DNA from 3 places in the Proteus appendicitidis genome. Region 2 is predicted to be linked to each of the others. Evidence: riboswitches for the same ligand, from Rfam matches in the RefSeq annotation. Region 2 holds a riboswitch; each other region holds the start of a gene.
What was found. A riboswitch is a leader RNA that binds a small molecule or an ion and turns the genes downstream of it on or off. The one in region 2 is predicted to bind thiamine pyrophosphate.

Region 1 (10,514 bases), 410 kb from region 2:
ACCGTCAGCCCAACGCGTTGGTTCTGGCAATCGATACCCCTTCATACACAGCTCAACCCACTGTAAAGTACCTTCCATACTCACTTTATGACCCGGAGAAATATACAGGGGTTTGCATTTTTTCTTACTGCGATAAATCCATCCTATTTGCTCATTCTTATCCATTAACGGCTCCTTGCTTCCCATCTCTTCATTAACGGATTTATCAATGCCACATAAACGACTTTTTGCCACGCCAATAGTCGGTGTATCCACTAATAAACCAAAATGACTTGCAACACCAAGCCTTCTAGGATGAGCAATACCTTGCCCATCGACAAAAATAAGAGAAGGCTTCTGTTTGATTAATTGCCACGCAGCCATGAGCGCTGGGCACTCTCTAAATGAAAGCAAACCTGGGATATAAGGAAGTGTTGTAGGAATTCGCGCGATTTGGTATTCAAGAATGTCAAAAGAAGGGTAATGCATAATCACGATGGCGGCGCGAGTGACCGCGCCACCGTCTTCAAAACCAACATCAGCACCGGCTATATAAGTTGGTGCTGTAAATTGGTCTGTTAAAATAATCTGTTGAGCTTTTTCTGTCTGCTCTTGACGTAATTGTTGGGTATTAATCATTATCCTGATGATAAGGCTTCGATAAACGGTGAACCGCATCAATGAATGCTCCAGCATGTTCAGGTGGAACATCTTGATGAATACCGTGCCCAAGATTAAAGACATGACCGTTGCCTTTACCAAATCCAGCAAGAATAGTTTCGACTTCTTGTTCTATTCTGGTAGGTGGTGCATACAGCATAGAAGGATCCATATTACCTTGTAGCGCAACTTTATCCCCAACTCGACGGCGTGCATCTTCAATATCAATAGTCCAATCAAGTCCTAATGCATCGCAACCTGTCGCCGCCATCGCTTCTAACCAGCGGCCACCACCTTTAGTAAATAAAGTGACTGGTACTTTTCTTCCATCATATTCACGAATAAGACCATCAACAATCTTATGCATATAGTGTAATGAGAAGAGTTGGTAATCACGCCCCGTTAGCACACCACCCCATGTATCAAAGATCATGATAGATTGTGCGCCCGCTTTAATTTGAGCATTCAAATAAAGAATAACGCTATCTGCCAGTTTATCCAGTAATAGATGTAGTGCTTGAGGCTCTGAATACATCATTTTTTTAATTTTTGTGAAGGCCTTACTACTTCCACCTTCAACCATATAGGTTGCCAATGTCCAAGGGCTTCCTGAAAAACCAATTAATGGCACACTACCTTGCAATGCATGACGAATAGCGCGTACTGCATTCATCACATATCCCAGTTCATCTTCAGGATCAGGAATAGGCAATTTTTTAATGTCATCAAGACTATTTATGGGTGATTTAAAACGAGGACCTTCACCTGTTTCAAAGTAAAGACCTAGCCCCATTGCATCAGGAATAGTTAAAATATCAGAAAATAAAATAGCGGCATCTAAAGGGAAACGTCTTAAAGGCTGTAATGTCACTTCACATGCTAGTTCTGTATTTTTGCACAATGAGATGAAATCTCCCGCCTGTGCCCGTGTTTCCTTGTATTCAGGAAGATATCTGCCTGCCTGACGCATCATCCAAACAGGGGTGACATCAACAGGTTGGCGCAACAGCGCACGTAAATAGCGGTCGTTTTTCAACTCACTCATGACTAACTCCATTAACAGTAATAGGGCCGCAAAATAGCATGCATTGTAACATGCTAGAAAAATAACTGTTGGCAGACAGCGTCTTTATTTAGTTCTTTTCTTTATCTTGTCTAATATTCGCTATCGTGTCTTCTATCAAGCGTCGAGCAATAGTATCAGGTGGTGGGATCTGAGGTAATTGATCGTAACGATACCAACCCGCACTCATTAATTCAGAAGGATCATGTTGTAGCTCGCCACCATCATAATCAGCTAAAAAGCCCATCATTAAGGAATGAGGAAACGGCCAAGGCTGAGATGATACATAGCGAATATTGCGAATACGAATATTGCTCTCTTCAAACACTTCACGAGCCACGGCTTCTTCTAGTGTTTCACCAACTTCAACAAAACCAGCGAGTACCGTGTAAAGCGGTGAATGTTTATGTCTAACATGATGTGCTAATAAGATTTTATCTTCATGGCGAATACCGACAATAATACAAGGAGCAATTTGTGGATAATAACGTTCATGACAATTATCGCATAAACATGCCCATTCACTCTCACTATGGCGCATTTTAGAACCACAATAACCACAAAAACGGTGAGAACGATAAAATTCAGCCAGTTGGACACCACGACCGACTAATTTAAATAAATTTTCATCTTGTGAAGCGATAAGTCTTGGTGAGCACATGTCGTTATCCATTTTTCCATGAATAAGCCAAACTGTTTCACCTTGCCATTCCCCCACAATTTTAGCGTGCTGACCAATGAGATCCCAATCTTTAGCTAAACCAAACGGCAGTTCACCTTTAGGTAACCATACTCGCCCACCAAGACTGACTGTCCACCAGCCTTTTTCGGAGCCTGTTAATGTATATAAATGCATAACGACCATTTTATCCAAAATAATGATATAGAATAAAGGATACTCTCTTTAGCAAGAAGCACTCAATGAATTATGACTATCTTCTATAATTCATTAACATTCTTAAAATATAAACATAAATTCCATTAATAATAAGAACCCTTAGAATGACAGATAAAACAAAAAACAAGATTGCTATTTTTGATCTAGATGAAACGCTTTTAGCTGGCGACTCTAGTCGCTTATGGACAAACTATTTGTGGGATAAAAAAATAGTCACAGATCCTCATTTTTTAAAACTAGATGAGCAAATGATCGCAGACTATTACGCTGAAAAACTAGATATAAACCAATATCTTTTTCAACATTTAGCTTACTTTAAACATTACGATATAAATAAGATAAATCATTGGGTTAATGACTTCACTAAAACAAAAATTCAACCTCTGCTTTATCCACAAGGAATATCAATAATTACACAATATCGACAACAAAATATTCCCGTTATGATTATTTCAGCAACAATGTCTTTTTTAGTTCATGTGATTGCAAAGCAACTCAATGCGGATATTTCAATGGGCATTGATATGCAAATTAAGGACAATCATTACACTGGATTGATTGAAGGTATTCCTACATTTCGAGAAGGAAAAGTTGAGCGTTTAAATCAATGGAAAAAAGCCAATAACATAAATAATATTTATATTTATTTCTATACGGATTCATCCAATGACCTCCCTTTATGTTACCAAGCCAATCATGTTATAGCGGTTAATGCCGACCCCAAATTAGTACAAACTGCAGATGAAAAAGCATGGGAACAGCAACACTGGGCGTTAAATAAATAACCCATGTCGGACTTGTAGTTTTTAAAATCTTTCATATACTGGACATCTTCTTGTCGGAGTGCCTAGTGTTTATAAGGCTATTATAAACACAGGCTGAGACCGTTAATTCGGGATCCGCGGAACCTGATCGGGTTAATACCCGCGAAGGGAACAAGAGTGATTCGACCTTTTGATAGCTTCATTGCGTATATTTTTTACACATCTATATACACCTATCTGTCGATACTCCCTGCGACCTCCAGACAAGCATTTTTCTCAATATTCACCCGACAGGCTACCGCCTGCATGATATTTATTAGGAAATGCTATGTCCCAAAATCAAACTATATCCGTTAAAGATATTTCACCAACAAACAATAAACAGCGTCCACGAAAAGAGCAGCGTGATGCAGCTCAAGAGTTTATTAGCACTATTCAAGGCGTAAGTTTCCCAAATTCAAACCGTATTTACCTTGAAGGATCACGTACTGACATTCAAGTACCAATGCGTGAGATCCAACTTGATAAAACGCTAGTCGGAGGCTCTAAAGACTCCCCTGTTTTTGAAGATAATGAACCTGTACCTGTGTATGACACATCAGGTCCTTATGGCGATCCGGCTTCTCAACTTGACGTTAATCTTGGATTAAAAAAAATACGCCAACCATGGATTGATGAGCGCAATGATACCGAAACGCTTTCACTTTTAAGTTCGGATTTCACCCAACAGCGCCTTTCTGATGCTGGATTAGAACATCTACGTTTCCCCTTAAAACCAAAGCCGAAAAAAGCGTTAAATGGCAAAAGAGTGACGCAATTACATTATGCTCGCCAAGGCATTATTACGCCTGAAATGGAGTTTATTGCTATTCGTGAAAATATGGGGCGAGAGAGAATTCGTAGCAAAGTTTTACGCCAACAGCACGCAGGATTTAGCTTTGGCGCTCATCTCCCTGACAATATTACCCCTGAGTTTGTTCGCCAAGAAGTTGCAGCGGGTCGCGCAATCATTCCTGCCAATATCAATCACCCAGAATCAGAGCCAATGATTATTGGTCGTAATTTCCTAGTCAAAGTGAATGCCAATATCGGAAACTCATCGGTCACTTCCTCGATTGAAGAAGAAGTTGAAAAGCTAATTTGGTCTACACGCTGGGGAGCGGATACCGTAATGGATCTCTCAACAGGTCGTTATATTCATGAAACGCGTGAGTGGATCATTCGCAATAGCCCTGTTCCTATTGGTACAGTTCCAATTTATCAAGCACTGGAGAAAGTTAACGGTATTGCTGAAGATCTCACTTGGGAAATGTTCCGCGATACCTTGCTTGAGCAAGCAGAGCAAGGGGTTGATTATTTTACTATTCATGCCGGTGTATTGTTACGTTATGTGCCAATGACAGCAAAACGTCTAACGGGTATTGTGTCTCGTGGCGGTTCGATAATGGCGAAATGGTGTTTATCACATCATAAAGAAAATTTCCTCTACGAACATTTCCGTGAAATCTGCGAAATTTGTGCCGCTTATGATGTTTCCCTCTCATTGGGTGATGGGTTAAGACCGGGTTCTATTCAAGATGCCAATGATGAAGCACAATTTTCTGAATTACATACCTTAGGTGAGCTGACAAAAATTGCTTGGGAATATGATGTTCAGGTGATGATTGAAGGTCCTGGTCATGTGCCAATGCAGATGATCCGCCGCAATATGACCGAAGAATTGGAACATTGTCATGAAGCACCATTTTATACATTAGGTCCGCTCACTACAGATATTGCACCGGGTTATGATCACTTTACCTCAGGTATTGGTGCGGCAATGATTGGCTGGTTTGGTTGTGCAATGCTCTGTTATGTCACCCCTAAAGAACACCTTGGCTTACCTAATAAAGAAGATGTGAAACAAGGTCTTATCACTTATAAAATTGCCGCTCATGCAGCCGATTTAGCCAAAGGGCATCCCGGCGCTCAAATTCGTGATAATGCAATGTCGAAAGCACGCTTTGAGTTTAGATGGGAAGACCAATTTAACTTGGCGCTTGATCCTGAAACCGCGCGTCAATATCACGATGAAACGCTCCCTCAGGCTTCAGGAAAAGTCGCTCATTTCTGTTCGATGTGTGGTCCTAAATTCTGCTCAATGAAAATAACGCAAGAAGTGCGTGATTATGCGGCGGGTATGGAACAAATGTCCCAAACCTTTAAAGAGCATGGCAGTGAGTTATACCACAGTGCAGAAATCGCCAGTGTTGAGGTAACTGAAAATGAACAGATCCTCTAACACACCTTTTGCATCAACAGAAAAAAAGCTGGGGCTTTATCCTGTTGTTGATTCTGTTGAATGGATCGAGCGCCTGTTAAAAACAGGCGTTACCACCCTGCAATTACGCATAAAAGATAAACAGCCAGACGACGTTGAACAAGAGATCATCGAAGCGATAAAATTGGGCAAACAGTATCATGCAAGACTGTTTATCAATGATTATTGGCAACTCGCCATTAAACATCACGCTTACGGTGTTCATCTTGGTCAAGAAGATCTCGATATTGCCGACCTTAATGCCATTAAACAATCAGGATTACGCCTTGGTATTTCCACTCATGACGAAGTTGAATTACAAAGAGCGAAAACATTACGTCCATCTTACATCGCGCTAGGGCATATATTTCCAACCACCACAAAAGATATGCCATCTAAACCTCAAGGTTTAAAGGCACTCAGACATCAAGTAGAGCAGACACCTGATTTTCCAATAGTTGCTATTGGTGGGATCTCACTAGAAAGAGTACCTGATGTTGTTGCAACCGGTGTGGGGAGCGTTGCCTTGGTCAGTGCAATAACAAAAGCGCCAGATTGGCAACAAGTGACTCGTAAATTATTAGAATTAGTAGAAGGAAAACCATCATGCTAAATGATAATGATTTTATGCGTTATAGCCGACAAGTAATGTTAGAAGATATTGGCTTAGAAGGTCAAAACAAACTTCAACAAGCAAAAGTACTGATTATTGGGCTTGGTGGATTAGGCTCTCCCGCATCACTTTATCTTGCTGGTGCAGGTATTGGTGAGCTTATTTTAGTGGATGATGATGAGTTACATGTCTCTAATCTACAACGTCAAATTCTTTATCGTACTCAAGATATTCCTGATGCAAAATCAGAGGTCGCAAAGCAGTCTCTACATGCACTAAATCCGGATATAAAAATTACCTCTTATAAACAACGTATTGATGATGATTCATTATCTAAATTAGTTAAAAAGGTCGATTTAGTTTTAGATTGCACCGATAACATGCTCACACGCCAAGCGATTAATCGTGCTTGTGTTGCACAGCAAACTCCGCTTATTAGTGGCAGTGCCGTAGGGTTTAGTGGTCAGCTTATGGTGTTTGAACCTCCTTTTACTCACGGTTGCTATCACTGCCTTTATCCTGATGAGACTGAACCACAAAGAAATTGCAGAACAGCCGGAATTCTAGGCCCTGTTGTGGGCGTAATTGGCACACTTCAGGCACTTGAAGCGATTAAATTGCTTTCTGGTTTACCTTGCTCTCTAAGTGGAAAACTCCGCCTTTTCGATGGTAGAAAACAAAATTGGAGTACTTTGCATTTAACACCATCAAAAACATGTCCTGTTTGTCGAGGGGTAGCATGAACATTACCGTAAATGACGAACAATATTCTCTGGATATGCCTGTCACTCTCTGTCAGCTCCTTATTCAGTTAGAGCAACCATCCATTGGTGTAGCACTTGCTATCAATGAAACCATTGTTCCCCGTGAAAATTGGGAAACACATTTTATTAATGATGGCGATACTATTCTTCTCTTCCAAGCAATTGCAGGGGGCTGATATGTTAAAAATTGCTGATACAACATTCACATCTAGACTTTTTACAGGTACAGGAAAATTTGCAACACCAACGCTAATGACAGAAGCTATTAAAGCTTCGGGTAGCCAATTAGTAACGATGGCAATGAAGCGGGTGGATTTGAAGAATGCTAATGATGATTTAATCGCACCACTTAAATCATTAGGGGTTAAATTATTACCTAATACATCGGGCGCAAAAACAGCACAAGAAGCGGTTTTTGCAGCTCGTTTAGCTAAAGAAGCCTTTGGTACCCATTGGGTAAAATTAGAAATTCATCCTGACACCAAATATTTATTACCCGATCCTATTGAAACACTTAAAGCTGCTGAAACCCTCGTTAAAGAAGGGTTTGTTGTTTTGCCTTATTGCAGTGCTGATCCTGTTTTATGTCGTCGTTTAGAAGAAGTTGGCTGTGCCGCTGTAATGCCTTTAGGTTCTCCTATTGGCTCCAATCAAGGCTTACAGACTCGTGATTTTCTAAGAATTATCATTGAACAAGCCTCAATTCCTGTTGTTGTTGATGCGGGTATTGGCGCACCAAGTCATGCACTCGAAGCTTTAGAGTTAGGTGCTGATGCAGTATTAGTTAATACCGCAATTGCGGTTGCCAAAAATCCTGTTCTAATGGCACAAGCCTTTAAAGCAGCCCTTGATGCTGGTGAACTTGCTCGACAATCAGGGCTTGCTACACCCACTTCAGTTGTGAATATGCAAGCACAAGCCTCTAGCCCATTAACTCAATATTTAGAGGCATTCTAATGGACACTTTTTCTGATTATTGGCAACAACTCGACTGGGATGACATTACATTAAAACTCAATAGTAAAACTAATGCAGATGTTGAAGCCGCATTAAATCGCCATTCCCTTACACTTGATGATTTTATGGCACTGATTTCGCCTGCAGGGCGACATTATTTAGAGCCAATGGCACAACGCGCTCAACAACTCACTCGACAACGTTTTGGTAATGTAGTGGGACTGTATGTGCCGCTTTATCTTTCTAATTTATGTGCGAATGACTGTACTTATTGTGGTTTTTCAATGAGTAATGCCATTAAACGTAAAACATTAAATGAAAGTGAAATAGTTGCCGAATGTAATAGTATCAGGCAGTTAGGTTTTGATAGCTTGTTATTAGTGACTGGAGAACACCAAAGAAAAGTGGGTATGGATTATTTTCGCCAGTACATCCCTCTCATTCGACAGCATTTCAGTTTATTAATGATGGAAGTACAACCTCTTGCAACAGAAGAATATGCAGAATTAAAAACACTAGGCATTGATGGCGTGATGGTTTACCAAGAAACCTATCATGAACCCACTTATCAGCTTCATCACCTAAAAGGCAAAAAACAAGATTTTCACTGGCGGCTGCAAACACCTGATAGATTAGGGCAAGCAGGCATTGATAAGATTGGATTAGGTGCATTGATTGGTCTTTCAAGCCAGTGGCGTAGCGATTGCTATATGGTGGCAGAACATCTCTTGTTCTTACAAAAACGCTATTGGAAAAGTCGTTATTCTATCTCTTTTCCTCGGTTACGCCCTTGCGCTGGTGGGCTTAGCCCTGCATCGGTAATGAGTGAAGCAGAATTAGTACAACTTATCTGTGCTTTTCGCATTTTAGCACCGGATGTGGAGCTTTCACTTTCAACACGAGAATCGCCTTATTTTCGCGATAACACGGTGCCATTAGCCATTAATAACATTAGCGCAGGTTCTAAAACTCAACCCGGTGGATATTCTGATAGTCATGAAGAGTTAGAACAGTTTTCACCTAATGATAATCGCCATGTAAATGATGTTATTAACGTATTAAAAGAGCGAGGATTACAACCTGTATGGAAGGACTGGGATAATTACTTGGGTCGTTAATTAAAATTTAAATAATATAAAACCACCTTTAATTTATTTAATTAAAAATAACAAGGGTGGTTTTTATTAAAATAATTAATAATAAAAAATAATTAAGAAAACATAATTAAAAAAGATAATAACGATATTACACGCTATATATTAATTTTTTTAGAATTTAGCAATTAACTAGAAAAAAAATTAGAACAACTGTTATTATTTTTATCGAATTCTATTTATTATGCATTATCATGCTACGGTCAATTCTTCAATTTCTTGTATACTTAAACCAGATACTCTTTCGATAAATGAAAGATCAAAATTCTCTTTTAATAAATTTTTTGCCAATTCTAACTGCACTGATTTTCTTCCTATTTCAATACCTACCGTTTTTCCTAATTCGATACCTTCATTTTTTCCTATTTCAAACCCTTCATCTATACCTAATTTAAATCCTTTATTTTCTAATCTCCACGCTATATTCATAATTGTCTCTCTATGGTTATCTACTTGTTCAGCTATCTTATTTATGATGAATTCAAAATCTGATGCATCCATGATTGAGAATAAATATTGTACAACAGCAACAGTGTCTTCATCTCTGCAGTTTTTCTGATTTATTGCTTTTGATAGCAGCATTGCAATCTTATTAATATCTTTACAACTATTAACATGTTTCATCGCAATTTCCATTACTGCCGCTTTTTTATGTGTCAGCAAAATATCGTCATCAATTGAGGTCAAATCAATTAAAGAGAAGTCATTAGAATAAAGTTGATTAGCAAGTGAAGAAAGTGGAAAACATTTCATCCAATTAACAGGAAAAGGATAAGGTTTCTTCTTTCCATGATAAAACAAGATTGGAACAACGAGAGGCAAAGACTTATAACCTTGCTGTAAATGCTGATTCATGGTGCAAAATGCATAGTGCATCATACGCCAAGCTATCATTTTATCAGGTCTAGATTGATGTTCTACAAGTAAATAAATGGGAACATCACCCTCTTTGGTTTTCACCAAATATAAAATATCAGACATACGAGAACGTAATTTTATATCAATAAAAGAAGAATTCTGTAATTGCAAAGTCGAAAAATCACACTGGCTTTTTAATTCTTCAGGTAAGTGGATAAAGAAAAAATCTTTCGCATTACTGACATTCATCATAAAACGTTTGAATGCAGAATCATGAGTAGAAATTGATATGGATTTATTCATAACTGACTCCATGCCGAATTTGGACTGCCAGCTTACAGAAAAAAATGTATTTCCCTTACTAAAAAATCATCATAATTATCTGAAAAATATAAGTTATTTATTGATCTTACCTGAATAAGTTAGAGGAGAATAAAAAATACCTTCAATAAATATCAAAGGTATTTTTTAAGATTATAAATTTTATTTTTAATTATTTATCAAC
Region 2 (10,514 bases):
TATCATCAAACAGTGAAAAACGCAGATTGAAACGGCGTAACATTTCAACTAACCACTGATGTTGTAAGCTTTCAGGCACAATAATCAACACGCGCTCAGCACGACCATCCATTAATTGCTGGTGGATAATCATACCGGCTTCAATCGTTTTACCTAAACCAACTTCATCAGCTAATAATACGCGAGGGTTATGACGTTTACCCACTTCATTAGCGATATAAAGCTGATGAGGAATAAGGCTTGCGCGAATACCACGTAAACCACTTTGTGCTTGCTTAAACTGCTCGCTCATAAACTTACGAGCGCGGTAGCGTAATGCAAAGCGATCCATACGGTCGATTTGACCGGCAAAAAGACGATCTTGAGGCTTATTAAAAGTGAGTTTGTTATCTAAGAACACTTCACGTAATTGTGTAGGCTCTTCAGTGTCTAAACGTACACCATGGTAGATAAGTAGGCCGTTATCTTCTACAACGTTATCGATGGCGAGTTTCCAGCCTTCGTGACTGGTGACGGTATCCCCTGCATTGAACATCACCCGCGTTATTGGTGCATCATGACGGGAGTAAAGGCGGTTTTCGCCACAGGCAGGAAAAAGTAAGGTAACCATACGGGCATCAATTGCCACAACAGTACCCAGTCCAAGCTCGCTTTCAGTATCGCTAATCCAACGTTGACCAAGAGTAAAAGGCATATATATAAACTCAGCTCTCAAATATATAATTTAGGAATTATTAATGAATGCAGTATTGCGGTGTTGTCATTAAAATCTGTGGGATAAACAGTGCTTATTCTTTGAACAAAGAAAAGCTAATTATCTCCAAAGGGGCGTTATGTTAATAGATGCAAAGCAAACCGTCACCTGCAAAATGACACAACTTAAAATGAGAGTGTCATTTGCCCATTTAACAAGGTTGAAAAATCATCTTGTATAAAAGGTAGGATTGCGTCTGCAATAGGCATTAACTGCTTATTGATATAGTGCTCATAATCAGGTGCAGTGGTAATGTGCTCTAACGGCTCAGGCCCCAAGAGGGTAATTATATAACTAATCCAACCGCCTTGCTGATATTGTTGAGGTCTATTTTGGGATAAATTATATTCATCCGCCTTGCGTGCTGCTTTGACATGAGGGGGAACGTGGTGCTGATATTCTGATAATTTTCGACGTAACCGTTTACGATACACCAATCTCTCATCATATTTTCCCGCAAGCGTATCCGCGACATAATCACGAATAAACTGCTGATAAGGTTGCTGATGAAAAATACGTGTATAAAGCTCTTGTTGGAATTTTTGAGCAAGGGGCGTCCAATCTGTTCTGACGGTTTCTAACCCCTTAAATACCATTTTATCATTACTGAGTCCGGCATAGCGCTTCTTGCTACCCGTTTCCATACCTCGGATAGTGGGCATTAAAAAGCGACGATAATGGGTTTCGTATTCTAGTTCTAATTTACAATCTAGTTGATAGTTTTCAAAGAGATGTGTTTTCCACCATTGATTTACCTCTTGTACTAATTGATACCCAATTTGTTGTGCTTGTTGTTCTGTGTGAGGTGATTTTAGCCAAACAAAGGTTGAATCCGTATCGCCATAAATAACTTGATAACCTTGGGCCTCAATTAATTCTCGTGTTTTTTTCATAATTTCATGACCTCGTAGCGTAATGGAAGACGCTAGACGAGGATCAAAAAAGCGACAACCAACAGAGCCTAAAACACCATAAAAAGCATTCATAATAATTTTGAGAGCTTGAGAGAGTGGGGCATTTTTATGTAATTTGGCATTGTCTCTTTCATGCCAAATTTGTGACACAATCGCGGGTAAACAGTGCTGTTCTCGCGAAAATCGCGCTTGGCGAAATCCAGAAATAGAAAACTTTTCATCAGGTTGGTGCATTCCTTCAATCATTCCTACGGGATCGATTAGAAAAGTACGAATAATAGAGGGATAAAGGCTTTTGTAATCAAGCACAACAACAGAATCATATAAACCGGGAGCCGAATCCATCACAAAACCCCCAGGGCTATGTTCTTCAGGCTTTTCACCTTGATTAGGCGCGACATATCCAATGCGATGCATTGAAGGTAAGTAGAGGTGGGTAAAAGCTGCCACCGAGCCACCGCTTCTATCAACGGAAAGCCCAGTAACACAGGCTCTTTCTAATAAGAACGCCATAAGAGATGTCGCATCAAAGATACGATTTACTAAGACACAATCTTGCCAATTATAATAAGCCAGTGCGGGTTTATCTTCTTTAAAGCGCCGATTAATTTCATCCATTCTGGCGTAAGGTGTATCAATGGCTTTACCTTCACCTAACAGTGTTTGAGCAACGGATTCGAGGCTAAAAGAGGGGAAATTCCATGTCGCCATTTTCAAAGCATCGATCCCATCGATAATTAAACGACCTTGAGCTGAAGCAAAAAAATGACCTTTTTTAAATCCATGCTCTCGCCATTCTAATGGGCTATTTTGACGACCTAATAATAGACTGATGCCATACCGTTGGGCGTGAGTGTACAAAATACGCAGATCGAATTGAATTAAATTCCAACCAATAATCGCATCAGGATCGTGATGTTGTATCCACTCATTTAGTTTTTCAATTAAACGCAATCGGCTACTGACATAACATAAGCGATAGCCTTGGGGTTGCTGGCTTTCACATTCTGCGGGTAACTCATCAGTCAGCATAAACACCACATTATCACCACAACCTGCAAGCCCAATGGAGTAAAGTTCACCAAATTCACTGGTTTCAATATCCAAAGACACAGTTCGAAGCATTGGGCGATAATCAGGGGCTGGTTTTAATGTAGCAATACTATTTTGTTGATAACGAAACCAGACAGGTGCGGTGATAAAGCGCTCCATCATATAGCGTTCATGAGGGCGGATATCTGCTTCATAAAGGCGAATATGATGCTCTTTAAGTTGTTGCTCAAGTTGAACAAGTTGGCGGTATTGTTTGCAATAAACACCAAAAACGGGCTGTCTTTCGAAATCTTTTAAATCAAGAGGGCGAATTTCAATATCAGGATTTTTATCAACGAGTGAGCGTAAAACAGTTTCATGTTGGCGGGCAACAAAACCGATAGCGCGTTGCATAGGAACAGTTACTTTATGTGCGCCATTATCTGTCGCCAGCCAATAAGAGACGACAATACCTTTTGGGGTGTCGCTCCAGTGGCGAGTAAGAATAAAGCCTTGTTCCGTATGACCCATTATGAGCACCCAATAAACACAAATAATTCACTAAAGATGTGTTTATTATAGTCAATGTAGTGGATATTTATACAGTTAATTTTGGTTGAGATTAATTAAACGGAATACCTAAAATAAGTGATTGATCCACTTCGCCATTTATTAATGATTGCGTATTACCATCATACACAATCATACCGTTATCAATCACAATCGCTCTTGAGGCAATTTTTGCAGCATCTTCTAAGCTATGAGAAACCATCAATAAGGTTAACGCTTTTTCATCACAAAGTTGCTCAAGTAGTGCCAGCATTTCAATGCGTAACGCAGGATCAAGGGCAGAGAAAGGCTCATCGAGTAATAAAATCGGTTGTTCGCGTACCAAGCAACGCGCAATTGCGATACGTTGACGTTGTCCTCCTGATAATTGAGAAGGTAAGCGTTCAAGATATTCACTGAGAGCCACTTGTTTAGCGCGATCCTCTAAGAGTACTTTTTGCGCGTCAGTCAGTTTTAATCCCGGATTTAACCCTAAGCCAATATTTTGCCTGACAGTTAAATGAGGAAATAGATTGTTATCTTGAAATAACATGGAAATAGGGCGTTTTGCTGGCACTGTTTTTGTATGATCTTGACCATTAAGAAACAGGCTTCCTTTTTCTGATGGTAAAAAACCAGCAATTAAACTGAGTAATGTGCTTTTTCCTGCGCCACTGGGACCTAATACGGCGATACGCTCTCCCGTATTAACGGTTAAATTAAATAAGAGATGTTGGTGTTCATAAGTGTAAGCAAGATGCTCTAATTTAATCATGAGATTTTCCTGCCAATCGTTCTATTAGGCTAAAAAGAGTGAAGCAAAGTAGCAATAATATCATGGCGGTCACGGCACCATCTTGTGTGTGATAAGCGCCAATTTGCTGATAAAGATAGAAAGGTAAGGTTCTAAAGGTTTCATTACCAAAAAGAGCCACAATACCGAAATCACCAATAGAAATCACACAAGCAAAAGCAAGGGCTTGTGAAATCGGCTTTTTCAATGCGCGTAATTCTATCCAACGCAGTCGATTTATACCTTGTAAATTAAGCGATTGGCATAAAAGACCATAACGTGAAGCGATATCATTCATCGGGTTTTCGAGTACTTTTAATGCATACGGAATGGCAATTAATGCGTTGGTTAAAATGACTAAAACATACGGTGATTCGGGTAATCCAATCGTATTATTGAATAGAAGGAAAAAGCCTGTTGCCAACACAATTCCCGGCATCGCCAAAATAATCAAACCACTCATTTCCATGGTTTGTCCTGCTTTTTTAAAATGGCGTAAGCGAAGTTCTCGACTACTCCATAACAACATCATCGTTAATACAACGCAAACAATGCCCGCACCAATAGCAATAATCAGTGAGGTTGTAAAAGCTTGCCAAAGTACAGGTTGTTGAATAACAAGTAGAAATTGGCTATTCAGACCATCAGTGATCACGGCTAAAATGGGGGGCACTAAAAAGAGGATCGCAAGGATGATAATTAGACCATCGGTTATTTTGCTAAATATTGGATCATAGGGATCACGCCAATGCAGCTTTTGGCTGTTTCCTACAAAAAGGGAGCCTTTTAGCTTTTGACTGATAAGCACTAAGCCTAAACAACAAAAGAGTTGGATCAACGCTAGAAGTGCCGCACGATGTAAATCATAGTCATAACTTAATGCTTGATAAATCGCGAGTTCAACTGTTGTTGCAGCGGGACCTCCGCCTAATGCCAACACAGTAGCAAAGCTTGCAAAGCAGAGCATAAAAATTAGCGATGCAGTGGGGAGTATTTGACGCCATAAATAAGGAAATTCGAGGAAGCGGAAACGTTGCCAGCCATTCATGCCTAATTGTGAGGCTAATTGGCGTTGCTCTGATGAGATACTTTCAAGAGCTTGCAATAGCATTCGGGTTGCTAATGGCATATTAAAGAAAATATGTGCCAGTAAAATACCCTGCAAACCATAAGGCGTAAATTGGTAGTCGATCCCTAGCCATTCACAAATTTGAGCAATCCATCCCACTCTGCCATAAACCGTTAAAATACCAAAAAGTGCAACTAGAACAGGTAATACAAGGCTCATGGCACATAGGCGTAAAAACAGTGTTCGCCCTTTAAATTGGCGTCGATAGAGTGCTTTTGCGAGCCAAATAGCCGGTAATATCGAAAATAGTGCAGATAAAAAGGCTTGCCAAAAAGTAAAGCGGACGACATGCCATAAATATTCATCAGCAAAAATTGAGGACAGCTCACCACTTGGCGCGTTAAACCACAATGCACCAAATGATAATAACGCAACAATAAGCAGTAAACCCGAGGCACATAGCCCCGGGATAAGCCATCTTCCCATTAGCGACTAACCGCAGCTTGCCAATTACGAGTCCATGTTTGGCGCTCTTTTGCGACAACATCTGCATTGAATTGCAATGATTTTTCGGGTTTAGGCATCACGGAATAGACGTCAGGTAATGGCATATCTATAACAGGATACATCCAATTGGTAGTAGGTATGGTTTCTTGGAATGCAGGGGTTAACATAAATTGCATAAATTGTTGAGCTAATTCAGGTTGTTTGCTCGATTTCAATTTTGCTGCGACTTCGACTTGTAAGTAATGCCCTTCATCGAAAATTGCCGCTGCATAGTTATCTTTTTTATCCGCTAAAATGTGATAACCCGGAGATGATGTGTAACTAAGTACAAAATCACCTTCGCCTTTTAAGAATAAGCCATAAGATTCACTCCAACCTTTCGTCACTGTCAGTGTTTTCTCTGACAATTTTTTCCATTCAGTGGCCGTATTTTCAGGATAAAGTGACTGCATCCATAGCATTAAACCCAAACCCGGTGTGCTGGTGCGAGGATCTTGATACAAAATCTTCCACTTTTCTTTGCTATTTAGCAGATCAGCCATACTTTTTGGAGGATTAGCAATGCGGTTTTTATCATAGATAAAAGCAAAATAACCGTAGTCATAAGGCACAAAGGTATCATCAGTCCATTTTTCAGGTAAGGTAAGTTTGGATGTATCGATATGACTTGGGGCGAAAAGCCCGGTTTCTTTTGCTGCGTGGATCAGATTGTTATCTAATCCTAAAATAATATCTGCCTTACTTTTATTACCTTCCATACGTAAGCGATTAAGCAGAGAAACACCATCAGAAAGAGCGACAAGTTTTAGTTCGCAATCACATTGTTGTTCAAACGCCTTTTTTATTGCAGGCCCTGGCCCCCAATCTGCGGTAAATGAATCATAAGTGTAAACAGTAAGTGTGGGTTTTTGTGCTAAGGCTTGAGCTGAAAAAGTGCTCATAATGCCCAGAGCGCCCAGAAAGAAAGTAAAGCGAAGTGATTTAGTTAACACGTTTAGTTCCTCAGTAAAAGTCAGGTAGGATCTGAGGAGTGAGGATGGCAAACCAATGAATATTGCAACATCCTGACTCAAATCCCTACGCCAGTATTAGCTGGATCAGGTTCCACGAGTTTTTCTCAGCCGAAAAAGGCACCCCGTTGAGACTTTCCCATTGTAGATAAATACGCGCGTTGTGCAAAGTCTGTTGATAGAGGTTTACCGTTTGTGGGTAGTATGAAACAATGAGTTATCTTTCAAATTTGGTTATTGAGGTAGTCTAGTGATCGATGATGATGGCTACCGCCCGAATGTAGGGATTGTAATTTGTAATCGGCAAGGGCAAGTGCTTTGGGCTCGTCGCTATGGGCAACATTCATGGCAGTTTCCTCAAGGGGGAATTAATCCTGGAGAATCGCCAGAGCAGGCAATGTACCGAGAGTTGTTCGAAGAAGTTGGGTTAAGTCGCAAGGATGTTAAAATTCTTGCCTCCACACGTAACTGGTTACGTTACAAGTTACCTAAGCGTTTGGTGCGTTGGGACACAAAACCTGTTTGTATTGGACAAAAACAGCGTTGGTTCCTTTTGCAGTTAACAAGTAATGATAAAGACATTAATGTTCAACAAAGCAAAACGCCAGAATTTGATGGCTGGCGTTGGGTGAGCTACTGGTATCCTGTTAGACAAGTCGTCTCTTTTAAACGCGATGTTTATCGACGTGTAATGAAAGAATTCGCACCTGTAGTCATGCCATTGCAAGAACAAGTGTCTTTACCTCGTCCATCGTATGGATATCGGCGTAAAAGGTATTAGATAACACTATGCTGACACGTTTGCGAGAAATAGTAGAAAAAGTAGCTATGGCAGCAGGGCTTCCAGAAGCACTTGAACTCTTAGTCAAGGAAACGTGTCAGGCAATGCACACGGATGTGTGTTCTATTTATCTTGCCGATAAACAACGTAGTTGTTTTTATCTTATGGCGACCAAAGGGTTAAAAAAACCTAGAGGGAGAGCCGTTAGCCTTTCATTTGATGAAGGCGTTGTTGGTGAAGTGGGGCGTCTTTCAGAGCTTATCAACCTTGCTGATATTCGCGAACATCCTAGCTTTAAATACCTTCCTCAAGTTAAAGAAGATGATCTCCGTGCTTTCCTTGGCGTTCCTATTGTCTATCGTCGCCAACTCCTGGGTGTATTAGTCGTTCAGCAAAAAGAGCGTCGCTTATTTAATGAAAGCGAAGAATCTTTTATGGTGACGCTGGCGACACAGCTTGGTGCCACATTATCGCAAGTCCAAACTAAAGGGCTTTTTGGGCAATATCGCCAAAGCCGTATTAAAGCACTTTCGGTTTCGACTGGTGTGGTGATGGCTTATGGCTGGCAAGAAGTCTCTCAACCTATCCTTGAAAATGTCTTTAAAGCCAGTGCTCTTGATATAAAGGCAGAATTAAATCGACTTACGATAGCTTTAGAAGATGCTACCGCAGAATGTCGCCGCTTTAGTAAGCGCTTTATGGCAAATGCGCAAAAAGAGAGTGCCGCCATATTTGATCTCTATTCGCATTTACTCAATGATCCACAGCTTAAACATAAAATGACCGCAATCATTACACAGGGATATGTTGCGGAATGGGCGGTTAAAGTGGTGGTTGAGAAAGTCGCCGCCCAATTTTCTAGCCTAAAAGATGGTTATATGCGAGAGAGAGCTTCTGATCTTAAAGCATTAGGGCGTCGTTTATTATTTCATCTAGATGATGATCTCAGCTCAACTAATATTTGGCCAGAGCGTTTTATTTTGGTTGCTGATGAATTAAGTGCAAGTTTATTGGCGGAATTACCAGAGCAACAACTTGCTGGTGTCATTGTTCGAGATGGCGCAACTCACTCACATTCTGCCATTCTTGTTAGAGCGATGGGAATACCTGCGATTATGGGGGCAGATATTCAACCTGAGCTTTTGCATAATCGCATGCTTATTCTTGATGGGTATCGTGGTGAAATATTTATTGAGCCAGAGCCTTTTATTACTCAAGAATATAAACAAATTATTGATGAAGAGAGCGTATTAAGCCAAATTGCAGAAGAGCAGCTTGAACAGCAAGCAGTTTTAAAAAATGGCGAGGCAGTCAGCGTTCAACTGAATGCGGGATTAAACATAAAGTATGAGCAACGCATTAGTGTGGGAATAGATGGCGTTGGTTTATATCGCACCGAAATTCCGTTTATGCTACAAAGCGGTTTTCCGTCAGAAGATGAACAGAAAAATCGCTACCGTGAAATACTCTCTTTTTTCCCTGATAAACCGGTTGTATTACGTGCTTTAGACATTGGTGCTGATAAGCAACTTCCTTATATGCCAATTAATGAGGAAAATCCCTGCTTAGGTTGGAGAGGAATAAGAATATTGCTTGATCAACCAGAAATCTTCCTTATTCAGCTACGTGCAATGCTAAAAGCAAATCTCGAATTTAAAAATTTGAAAATTTTGTTGCCGATGGTGACAAGTATTGATGAAATTGACGAAGCAAGAACATTGCTGCTACGAGCATGTGATGAAGTGAGTCGAGAGCTAAAATGTGAATGTGTTCCACCTCCGCTGGGTATTATGCTTGAAGTACCTTCATTGGTGTTTGTGCTGTCACAGTTGGCGAGTCGGGTTGATTTTATCTCTGTTGGAACCAACGATCTGACTCAATATTTGCTTGCCGTCGATCGTAATAATACCCATGTAGCATTACTCTATGATAATTTGCATCCTGCGCTATTGCGTTCACTGCATTTGATTGCAACACAATGCCAATATTATCAATTGCCAGTGAGTGTTTGTGGTGAAATGGCGGGTACGCCAATAGGGGCATTGCTGTTAATAGGGCTAGGTTTTAGGCAGTTAAGCATGAGTGGTCGTAGTTTACCTAGGGTAAAATACTTATTGCGCCATCTTGATCCTGTGATGTTACAGCCTTTTATGCAACAGGTGTTGCAAGCTGAAACGACAATAGGGATCAAAAAATTGTCTTCTGAATTTATGGAACGGCAAGGATTAGGTGGATTAATTCGCGGAGGTATTTAGTAAACCTTCGTATAAGCCTTTTCTATGTTGGTAATAAATAACCAGCACAGAAATTATTAATTAAGTGAAGTAGGGAATAATGAGTATAAGCTACCTTAAATTTCCAGAGATTGATCCCGTTATGTTTTCTATCGGCCCGGTGTCATTACACTGGTATGGTATGATGTATTTAGTTGGATTTGTCTTTGCCTTATGGCTTGCAAATCGTCGAGCTGCAAAACCGAATAGTGGTTGGAATAAAAATGAAGTTGAAACATTACTTTATGTCGGTTTTGTTGGTGTGTTTATTGGTGGCCGTTTAGGTTATGTTTTATTCTATAATCTACCTGTTTTTCTAAATGATCCTCTTTACCTCTTTAAAGTATGGGATGGCGGAATGTCGTTCCATGGTGGTTTAATTGGGGTTATTTGTGCGATGATTTGGTTTGCTAAACGCACTAAACGTAAATTTTTCCAAGTGGCGGACTTTGTTGCGCCGTTAATTCCATTTGGATTAGGGTTAGGTCGTATTGGTAACTTTATCAATGGCGAATTATGGGGACGTGTCACATTAGATACGCCTTGGGCCATTTTATTCCCAAGTTCTCGTTCTGAAGATCTCCAACTTGTTGCCCAAGATCCAACAACGTTACTGCCTATTATTCAAGAATATGGTGTTTTACCTCGTCACCCCTCTCAGCTTTATGAAATGCTGTTAGAAGGTGTGGTGTTATTTATTATTCTGAATATTTTTGTGCGTAAAAATCGTCCTGTCGGAAGTGTGTCGGGTCTATTCCTGATTGGTTATGGTGCATTCCGTATTATTGTTGAATTCTTCCGTCAACCAGATGCACAGTTAGGATTATTTGGT
Region 3 (10,514 bases), 900 kb from region 2:
GCAGGAATACCGACAAAGTTTGCAAGGGCTGGATTTAAACGTACCGATGCACGCTCTGTATCAAACGCAATTTGCACCGCACCTTGAGCGCCACCCAAAATATTCATTGAAACAGGCCACAAGAAAAGCGGGGCAATACGTGGCTTTATTTTATTGGGTTGCGTATTTAGCACTAAAAAAGGAAAGCCTAAATACATGCCATTAATACCCGTATCTCGTTGGTAAGACTGAGTATTAAGTTGTAAGATCCACAAGCGGTTATTTAATTTTTCACGTTGACGTAAGACTTCGCCTTCTAATGAAAACAATCTTTTCTTACGGTTAATTAAATGCTCAAGTAAGTTTGTCGCTTTTTCATTATCAAAACAGCATTCGGTTAAATCAACGCGCCCTGCATTGGGTGTTAAACGCATTCTGACTAAATTACCGCGTTGACTTGTAGAAACTAATTTTTTAGCAAAAAAATGTAACACTTCTAAAATATATTTTTGCGATTCAGGTACTTGCCATTTCTCAACGGGAATACAAAGCATCACAATAATATGTTCAAGAGGCAATCTGCGCGTTAAGAGAAAATCATCAGCCCACCTATCAATAATATCGTGATTAACGCGCTTAAAATCCCCTATTCTTTCGCTAAGCTGTTCAATAAGTTGATATCGCGGTGTGGCTAATAATACTTTAGCTTGTTGTTTATCAAACGTCTTAATAGCCAGATCTCTGGCTAATTTAGCCGCATTATTCACCAGTGAATCTAACGTGATATATTGCCCAATCTCTGCACTTAATAACAAAATATAGTCATTTTCATGCATATTCTTACGATCGATTAAAGCACGTAGATTTTCATTATAAGTATCTGGAAATTCTGCACGAATAATTTCCCAACGCGCCACTAATTGACTTAAAGAAGTGATTAACAAATAAAGCTGTAAGCTTTCTTCATTTAATGGAATACGTTGTTGCTGTGCTCTTTCACGAACAGTGCATTGACGATAATAAAGCTGAACAAGCCAATGCGTTTCATCAATAGATTGCAGTTCAGTGGCAAGAGGCTGACAAATTAATTGATAACCTAATAAGGGGTGCTCTAAAAGCCATGCAGGAGTGATGATCTCGCCACGATAAATCAATGGCATATTAGGATTTAAAATTCGTAGCGCGAGTGTAAAACGTAAATCTGGCTCAATATCTTGTTTTTCAACTAATGACTGCAATTGGGCAACTTGTTTGCCACTATTATCAAATTGGCTTAACCAAGTCGTGATTTCACCATGAATAAGTAATTCCGTTGCTTGATCCCAGAATTGTGCTTGGGCAGCTACCATTGCAAATGCATCAGGTTGATTAAAAGGCTGATCTGCAAATTGAAATTGATAATATTGCTGATTTTCATTGTTGCGATTAATTTCTGGCGCTTGTACCGCTAAGCCTTGTAGCCACGCATTGACTTCATTCCATTGCCAGCGTTGAAAGCGATCACGACAGAGTAGGCCACGTAAAAGTAATTGAATATTAGGATCTAAATCATCTGGTAGCTCAACACCATTGGTCATTACTTGAATTAAAAACGCATTATCATGGATATGTTTAAAACAGGCTCCTTGCGTTAATTGCTCAAGTAAAATTATCCCTAAACTCCACCAATCTGATGCTGCCGAAACGCCACCCGCTAATATTTCTGGCGCACTATAACGTGAAATTTCAAGCGGAGAGACAATATCGAGATCAAATTCAGATAAACATGCCGAACCATATTCAATCACCACAATATCAAGGGGTTCGCGAGTGCGGATCATCAAATTGGAGGGCTTTAACGCACGATGACGCACACCATGTTCCGTTAATGCCGCAATAGCCGTACCTAATTCTGAGACTAAAGCATTAATTTCATTCGGTTGCCAAAAATCACCACGTTCAATAAATTGGCTTAGTGAACCACCATCTAATCGCTCGGTAACATGCCAAGCTCGGTTTTCCCATCGACCCGTTTCATAAAACACGGGTATATGGTCAGTAGAGATCAGATTTAAGACTTGATAAATAGTAGGATCAGGCTCTTCACCTTTAAGATAGAGTGTTAATACGCCCTCTTGTTCTGTTTTGAGATTGCTTACGTTGTAGCGTTCTCTTTCGCTATTAATAGAATTGATACGTTGTTCAAGACGCCAATCACCAATCAACCTAAACGTTTCATTATCAGTAACGTCGTTATTTTCAATCTCATCCGTTGGATCAGCACCACATTCAAAACAGATAAAATCGTCTTCTCCCATCAAATGTCCGTTGACACACTTGCGAGGCTGAAAATGATTAAGATCGGGGATTACCGTAGATGCCTCAATGGAAGGAGATGAAGATATAGGAGGAGATGGACGCCAACCTGATTCATGAATAGGTTCAATCGTTAGATCCCATCCACACGGTTTATCATTAATCTGTCCTGCACAGAAAATCTCAGTTAATTGGCGCTCCGTTTGGCAGTGAGGACAAAAACGTATCATGGTCATCCTTTATTCCATCTCTCTTATCTTTTTATCTGTTTTAATTGAGTATCTTGTTGTGCTAATACTTCACGCAAACGAGCCATATCGCCCTTTTGAGGAATACCGGTAAGATAAATACGCCCTTGGTTATCCAGTGAGAGATCAAGCACTTTGTCTTCTTCGGTTACACTTCTGTCAAAAGCACTAAAACGCGCACGCCCCTTGGCTGTTAAACAATGAAGTTGCTGATTATCACTGCCTCGTAACATCAAACTTTGCGTATTTTCAACTTGATATCGACCACTCATTAACGCATCAATTAAGCCTGACATTTTAGTGACTTGTGGCTCTATCTCATTCCAGTGATAACCACTGTAAATAAAAATATCTCCCGAAAATTGCTGACGCAAAGCCGTTAATAATGCATAAAGCGCTTCTGGTTGTTCAAAAGGTTCACCGCCAGAAATCGTAATACCATCAGCAAATGAAAACCAAGGGTGAATTTGTTGAATAATCGCATCAACCGTGATGCTTGCGGTTTTTCTTTCCCATGTATCTGGCGATAAGCAGCCTTTACAGCGCAAAGAGCATCCTTGAAACCAGATACCAATTCGTTTTCCTGGCCCTAATGTTGTCACTGGGAAATGAGTTCGCGATAAACTGATCAACATTCATTTACCTGTGGCACCAAAATAATATTGGTCATTTCACCTATCTGAATATCTGCAATTTGATAAGCTTTTTCTATTGCCAAATCACTATCAAAAATAGCTCTTGAGAGTGGATTAATTAAATAAATCTCTAATTGGTTGCGAATACCACGACCGCCATTTGATAAATCAGATAAACAGTAGAATTTTAACGTCGATTTAGCCGTTTCAGATATCGACAATCTGAGTGATTGTTTATCAAGGCTAGATAAGATATTTGCGACCATTTGTTCAAATATCTGCTCCGCAACATCTTCTCGAATAAAATCAAATACAATAATATTTTCACCAATACGGTTTAATAATTCAGGTCGATTTAAAACCAATTTAAAGTGGCGCTCTATTTCACTTTTTACTTTACGGCTGACATTTTCAAAAGGTTCATGAGGTAGAACATTCGCCACTCTTTCACCATTATTATCAACATGGTAGATCCCAAGATTTGAAGTAAATATAATTAATGCTTCAGAAAAATAAACGCGATCACCACGCCCTGACGTTAATACCCCATCATCAATAATCTGTAGGAATTTATCCATTAAATGAGGATGCGCTTTTTCTATCTCATCAAATAACACAACGCTAAAAGGCTTTTCGCGAATCGCATTGGTTAATTCACCACCAGAGTCATAACCCACATAACCTGGAGGCGCACCAATCAAACGTTGATCAGCGTGTTCGGCACTAAATTCAGACATATCAAAGCGAATATAAGCACTTTCATCACCGAAAAGCAGTTGAGTAACCGTTTTTGCTAACTCAGTTTTCCCCACACCAGTTGGTCCGGCTAAAAACAGCACGCCTCGAGGTCTTCCCCCTTTATTGCTGCCCACGCCCGTCATTGCGCGCTTAATAATATCTAATAAATGCGTCACAGCATGTTGTTGCCCTTTAACGCGACGTTGTATAACTTGTGGTGCATTACGAATTTTTTGTTTATCGATTTTTTGCCACGGATCTTCGGTGATCCCCACTTTGTAACGTCTTACTGCATCACTAATTCGCGTTATTCCGACTTCTTCAATTCGCGCTAATTGCACAATCGCCACTAAATCTAGCAGTAATAGCCCTTCTGTTTCATCGATAAAATCATTAAGGATCAGTTCTTTTTCACTTTCAATAAGCGATGAAAACCCAGCCAATGACACCAATAAATTTGGCGCTAGCGCTCTGCGGATCTGACTATCGGGTTTTGCAACAGGAATGGCTCGAATTCGAGGATTATTAACGGTAAACCAATCGGGTAAATCGGTTTCTTTTTCCACTACCCAAAAAACGCTATTAAAGAAAGGTTGATTATGTTCGCCAGCAGGTCTTGCTCTCGCTTGATGAGAAGTCACTAATGCTCGTGTAAATAAGCTATGTTCGGCAGGCATCAGATTATCACGATGAGAAAGCAAGCAAGAAGCGAAATCAATACATAACGCAATCGGCTGACCTGTTATTGTTTGCCATTTTTCTAATACACTATTTAAGCTATCAATATTACCTGATGCACGATCGCCCGTAACGGTTAATCCTAATTGTTGCATCAACATTGCGCCATCTTGCAAAGAGTGTGTAGGATTAGCGACCCATTGAAACCCCGTTAATGGCGTATAAGTGATGATATGAACGTAACCCACTTCATACAAACTGTTATAAAGTGTCTGGTTAAAAGGCAGTGGCGTTATAATATTAGGCGTAACTTCACTAGCTTGTAAGTCACGCACATTACCAAATAACACAAACTGGCTTTTCAATGGAATAAAACGAAGTAAATCGCGTAACCAGCGTGGTTTTTGAAAAGTAGTATTCATATCATCCCTTACTGAAAATAAGCTATATCTTACCCTAATTCCTCGATATACAGGCTGTTTATATTAAAAGCAGTGTTAATTATTTGAAGAGTCCGATCATAAATATGAGAATAGAGCCATAGCGGCTCTATTTAAGATAAGTGTTGTTGTAAGCAACATTACCACCAGCGATGAAAATGATGTACAGGGCCGAAACCTTGCCCAACTTCTAAGCTGTCGGCATATTCTAACGCTTGCTGTAAATAGGCTTTTGCTTGTTCAACACAAGTTTGCCAGTTAGAAACTTGAGGGCGAATAGCAGCTAAAGCCGCTGAAAGTGTGCATCCTGTACCGTGAGTATTTTTCGTATTAACGCGTTTGGAAGTAAATCGCCACTCGCCATCTTGCGTAAATAACCAATCAGGGCTTTCATTTTCCGTTAAATGTCCACCTTTCATCAACACCGCATTGCATCCTTGTTTTAGTAATGCATAACCTTGTTGTTTCATCGTTATTTCATCTTTAGCGACTTCACAACCTAGCAGTGCTGCCGCTTCGGGCAAATTAGGCGTGATCAAATCAACCAGAGGCAAAAGCTGAGTGACCATTTTATTAACCGCATCAGCCTGTAATAGAGGATCACCACTTTTTGCAATCATCACGGTATCAAGTACAACAAAGGGGATCGTATATTGCTGAAGCTTGTCGCAAACCACGTCAATAATCGAAGCATTAGAAAGCATGCCAATTTTGGCACTATCAATTCGAACATCAGATAAGACCGCATCTAATTGAGCGGCAACAAAATCAGGGGATAAATCATAGACACTACGGACACCACAGGTATTTTGAGCAACAAGTGCTGTCATTACTGTTGTGCCATATACACCCAGTGCGGAAAATGTTTTCAGATCGGCCTGAATACCTGCACCACCACTGGGATCGGTGCCTGCGATAGACAATGCATTGAATCTCACTGATTAACTCCTCCTTTCACCAGTTACAGAAAAGTCGGGCTCTGTTAATCAGCAGAGTTACCTTGACTTCCCTACGCTGGCATTATCCAGATCAGGTTATACGGGTTCATCTCAGCCATAAGGCGCCCCGAGCCAAAGCCTGTAAATTCAGGCGATAACGAGTATCGCATGCTCAAGATAAAGAAGCTAGTTTGATAGCTCATCTCGATCTATAGATCCTCTATTGTTGAGATTTGTGATTCAGTAAGATAAATCAGCTAAGGTTGTATATAATAAATACTAAGCCGATGGCTTCTATTGCATGACACATCAATTTAAGGAATATATTTTAGCTATATTTAAATAAGAAGAATAAAATAAATTATTTTGTTCGTTTTAACGACAATCGATATATTATCTGCTAGATGAGGTATTTATAATGCATTTCTGGACAATCACACAATGCGGAGGGGCTAAATGAAAAATGAACCATCGCAACAGAATAATGGACAATCAATGCCTTATCTTATTCCTGATGCAGATTTTAATGTAAAGTTGAAAATTCACTCTAGAAATATTGATCATACAAAAGAATTCCTTGAAAAAGGTGTGGAAGACTTTGTATTACCAGAATATAGCATCCCTAATGGGTATCGTTTTGTTAAATCTTTAAAACGCAATCAATATCGTTTAATTTCAACTACCAATGCACCTGAAACAGTTTATCTTGTAGAGCTTATTTTTCGCAAAGACATTATATTTAGTAAAACAACATGTACCCAAGTTAAAGTATGGCGAACTGTTTCTGAAGAACATGATATTGCGACAAGATATCTCCCTAGACACTTCTTTAGTTATTTACTTAAAACATACAACATTGTTGTTTCTGATGAAGAGCAAACCGGTGCAGGTAAGCGTTTTTGGGAAACAATGATTGATTGGGCTTTTACTGCTCACCTTAATGTTTATATTTCAGATGGAACAGAAGAAAACCGTCCTCTAACAGTAGTGAAAGATACTGATGATCTTTATGAAAATTGGGACGCTTTCTGCTGGGGTAAGGATCGTGATACTCATACTCACCGACTCCTTGTTATTAGCCAAGAAAAATTATCTCAATAAATGCTTTCTTCCCGTTGAGAGAGTGTAAGCAACAATTCTTTAATTTGCACTCTCTCACCATAGGATTATCTGTATAAAAAACAGACTGCACTCCTGTTGTTAACGGTTAAACCTAAACGTTTTATAAACCAACCTCTGTTTTTTTCTTTTTTTTATTTAACTCTTCTTATTCGTTACTCTATTATCCGCTGGAAATTAATCTCTTTTTATAACCTAATGTTATTGATATTAAATTTATCTCAATATTTTCATTAAGTCATAAAAATAGCTATTTTATGGAATTTTGCTGTTGAAAATGACCAACCTAAAATTATTTCTCTTTAACCTTATTTATCAGCTATTTATTAGCAATCTAATAAAAACTTAATTTTTCATTAAAAACAATACATTATCATAAAAAATAATAGTATTTAATATCAGAAAAAATTACGTTCATAAGTACAATAAATCTATTTGTTTTCTTCTTAACCGATTCTAATCCCTTAAGATTTTATTTAAGAAGTAAAGTTTCAGATACCTCTTATCTTAAATACTTGTCGATTAAATAACACTATTAGTAATGTTTATTTGTCATCACCAGAATCACTGTTTATGCCGTACTCGGAGTTATATTATGTCATCATCCTATTTTCACCCTAGCGTATTAGCCACAACGCTGTTGTCTCTTGCATTAACAACGTCTGCTTTCGCTTCTGAAAATAATTCCAATACCCATCAGATTATTACGACAGAAAACCAACAAATCACCAGTAATCCATCTCAATCTAATAATGAAGAGAGCTACTGGGGAAAATTCAAACGTAATGTCAATCAAACTTGGGACAATGACCAATATAACTACTATTTGCCTGTATGGACTTGGCATAATCGTTTTACTTACGATAAAGAAAAAACGGATCGCTATAACGAAACACCTTGGGGTTTTGGTATGGGTAAATATCGTTATGACAACGATGGTGATTGGCACTCTCTTTATGCGATGGCATTTATGGACTCTAATAACCGTGTACAGCCTATTATGGGTTATGGTTTTGAGAAAATGTGGTATCCCGGTGATAAAGATGGATTTCGTATGGGCGCAGGTTTTACACTAAGTATTACAGCACGCCATGAATACAACTATATTCCTATGCCACTCCCGTTACCGTTAGTTTCTGTCGGTTACGGACATCTTTCATTACAAGCCACTTATGTTCCTGGTACTTATAACAATGGTAATGTGTTATTTGCTTGGTTACGTTGGCAGTAATTTTTTATTTTTTCCGCTCAAAATAATTGCAGATAATAAAAATAGAACATAAAAAAACGCATCTTAATGATGCGTTTTTTTATTATCCCAATAAGTCAGTAATATTTAAATATCTTGGCTTGCTTGGGCGCTATTAGGTATTTTCTTCATACGGGAAATCTTAAATCCAACCCATAAGAACGCAATCCAGAATGGCATTAAAATTACCGAAATATTCACTTGTGGCATAAATAAGATAATCACTAAAATCATGCATAAGAAAGCCAGGCAGATATAGTTACCATATGGATACCAAAGTGCTTTAAAGAAAGGCTCTACACCCTCTTTGGTTTTTGCCGCTCTGAATTTTAAATTCGCTAAACAGATCATTATCCAGTTAAGTACTAGCGTGGTTACAACCAACGCCATTAATAGTTCTAGTGCCTGATCAGGTAATAAGTAGTTAACTAAAATACCTAATGAAGTCGCAATCGCAGACAATAGTAATGACACTACTGGTACACCACGTTTATTAATACGAGAAAGCACATGTGGTGCATTACCTTGTTTTGCCAAGCCATAAAGCATACGACTATTAGAATAAACACCACTGTTATAAACAGACAGTGCAGCAGTTAATACCACGGCATTTAAAATATTCGCGATTAAGAAATTATCCAAGTTATGGAAAATCAGAACAAATGGGCTTTCACCTTTTACAACTTGAGTCCAAGGATAAAGTGAAAGTAACACTAACAATGAACCGATATAGAAAATTAAAATACGATAAACAACTTGGTTAGTCGCTTTTGGAATGCTCACTTTTGGGTTTTCCGCTTCAGCTGCGGTGATCCCCACCAGTTCGAGTCCACCAAAAGAGAACATCACAATGGCTAATGCAGACATGAACCCCGTAAAGCCATGAGGAAAAAAGCCTAGCTCCCATAAATTGCTAACCGAAGCTTGAGGACCACCATTACCACTTGCCAGTAAGTAGCTCCCAAATAAAATCATACCAACAATCGCCAACACTTTAATAATGGCAAACCAGAATTCTGTTTCACCATACATTTTAACGTTAATCAAATTGATTAAGTTGATTGCCACAAAGAAGATAGCAACGGAAACCCAAACAGGAATATCAGGTAACCAATAGTTAATGTATTTCCCTGCTGCGGTTAATTCTGCCATACCGACAAGAATAAACATCACCCAATAATTCCAGCCAGATAAGAAGCCAGCAAATGGGCTCCAATATTTATTAGCAAAGTGACTAAACGAACCCGCAACTGGCTCTTCGGCAACCATTTCGCCCAATTGGCGCATGATCATAAACGCAATAAAACCACCAATAGCATATCCTAATATTACTGAGGGGCCTGTCATATTAATAGTTTGCGCTATACCAAGAAACAGACCAGCGCCGACAGCACCACCCAGCGCAATTAGCTGGATATGTCGATTTTTCAGACCGCGCTTAAGTTCTGTCTGTTGCGACTCTCTCGCCATACATCCTCTTCTCTTTATTATTTTATCAACTTAACGTGTAAACTAATATTTACGATTTTGTTTATTTCAAGCCCCCATTAAAACACTATTCTGACTTGAATAACAAATACATTTTATGCTAGGCGAAAAATAATAAGAAAAGCTATCTTTTAGTGATGTTTAGAGGGGAATAATGTGGTAAAGCGACAAAGACCTTGTTGGAAATCCTCTCCTCGATCGCAAAAATTATCTAAAGCCACAAGATAGAGGCCAAAGGTAATGGCTAATGCAATAATTAAGCTAATAATTATTTTCTTTGCGTTCAATTTAAAATCCTTTAAATACATTTTGTTAGTATGACTTATCACATTATAAGCATTCGCTTAAATACGATAACAAGACAGGGAGTTGTTGTTATAAAATTCGCAATCAATTATCTCTATGAGTAAATTTAGCATAACTTTCATTATGAAAGGTAAACGCTTCCTCGACAGATTTCAGATAATTTGCATTATTTCGCTCTAAACTGTATGTAAAATGACCTTATATTATTTTAAGTACACATTTTGCCAACGATTAGAGATAGCTATTCATTAATATGGATTTCTCTGTCTGTTATTTTTTGTATAAGATTAGGGAGTTAATTTTGATTTTTACCTTAACTTCATTGATAGAATGGAACTGTAATGCCACAAGATAATCATCTCGCATTGGTTTGCGCGCTTAGTAAATGGATTGAGGAGCAT

Region 1: linked by a shared signal. The riboswitch ahead of thiC (phosphomethylpyrimidine synthase ThiC) and the one ahead of thiB (thiamine ABC transporter substrate binding subunit) in region 2 are both predicted to bind thiamine pyrophosphate.
Region 3: linked by a shared signal. The riboswitch ahead of thiD (bifunctional hydroxymethylpyrimidine kinase/phosphomethylpyrimidine kinase) and the one ahead of thiB (thiamine ABC transporter substrate binding subunit) in region 2 are both predicted to bind thiamine pyrophosphate.

What each region holds. Positions count from the first base shown of each region.
Region 1 covers NZ_CP127389.1:3,727,865-3,738,378, forward strand. The annotation lists gene nfi (deoxyribonuclease V) at 1-618, opposite strand, end outside; gene hemE (uroporphyrinogen decarboxylase) at 611-1,684, opposite strand; gene nudC (NAD(+) diphosphatase) at 1,773-2,558, opposite strand; gene QQS39_RS17040 (HAD family hydrolase) at 2,705-3,385, shown strand; TPP riboswitch at 3,430-3,552, shown strand; gene thiC (phosphomethylpyrimidine synthase ThiC) at 3,693-5,645, shown strand; gene thiE (thiamine phosphate synthase) at 5,629-6,276, shown strand; gene thiF (thiazole biosynthesis adenylyltransferase ThiF) at 6,270-7,019, shown strand; gene thiS (sulfur carrier protein ThiS) at 7,016-7,216, shown strand; gene QQS39_RS17065 (thiazole synthase) at 7,218-7,997, shown strand; gene thiH (2-iminoacetate synthase ThiH) at 7,997-9,115, shown strand; gene QQS39_RS17075 (Rpn family recombination-promoting nuclease/putative transposase) at 9,344-10,312, opposite strand; gene QQS39_RS17080 (polysaccharide deacetylase family protein) at 10,503-10,514, opposite strand, start outside.
Region 2 covers NZ_CP127389.1:3,315,338-3,325,851, reverse strand. The annotation lists gene rapA (RNA polymerase-associated protein RapA) at 1-694, opposite strand, end outside; gene QQS39_RS15315 (DNA polymerase II) at 880-3,231, opposite strand; gene thiQ (thiamine ABC transporter ATP-binding protein ThiQ) at 3,323-4,024, opposite strand; gene thiP (thiamine/thiamine pyrophosphate ABC transporter permease ThiP) at 4,017-5,597, opposite strand; gene thiB (thiamine ABC transporter substrate binding subunit) at 5,597-6,559, opposite strand; TPP riboswitch at 6,675-6,766, opposite strand; gene rppH (RNA pyrophosphohydrolase) at 6,879-7,409, shown strand; gene ptsP (phosphoenolpyruvate--protein phosphotransferase) at 7,418-9,664, shown strand; gene lgt (prolipoprotein diacylglyceryl transferase) at 9,744-10,514, shown strand, end outside.
Region 3 covers NZ_CP127389.1:2,413,801-2,424,314, forward strand. The annotation lists gene QQS39_RS11245 (protein kinase domain-containing protein) at 1-2,510, opposite strand, end outside; gene QQS39_RS11250 (4Fe-4S single cluster domain-containing protein) at 2,528-3,157, opposite strand; gene QQS39_RS11255 (AAA family ATPase) at 3,151-4,995, opposite strand; gene thiD (bifunctional hydroxymethylpyrimidine kinase/phosphomethylpyrimidine kinase) at 5,154-5,951, opposite strand; TPP riboswitch at 6,003-6,091, opposite strand; gene QQS39_RS11265 (hypothetical protein) at 6,408-7,052, shown strand; gene pagP (lipid IV(A) palmitoyltransferase PagP) at 7,666-8,301, shown strand; gene QQS39_RS11275 (amino acid permease) at 8,407-9,789, opposite strand; gene mgrB (PhoP/PhoQ regulatory lipoprotein MgrB) at 9,939-10,094, opposite strand; gene QQS39_RS11285 (helix-turn-helix domain-containing protein) at 10,455-10,514, shown strand, end outside.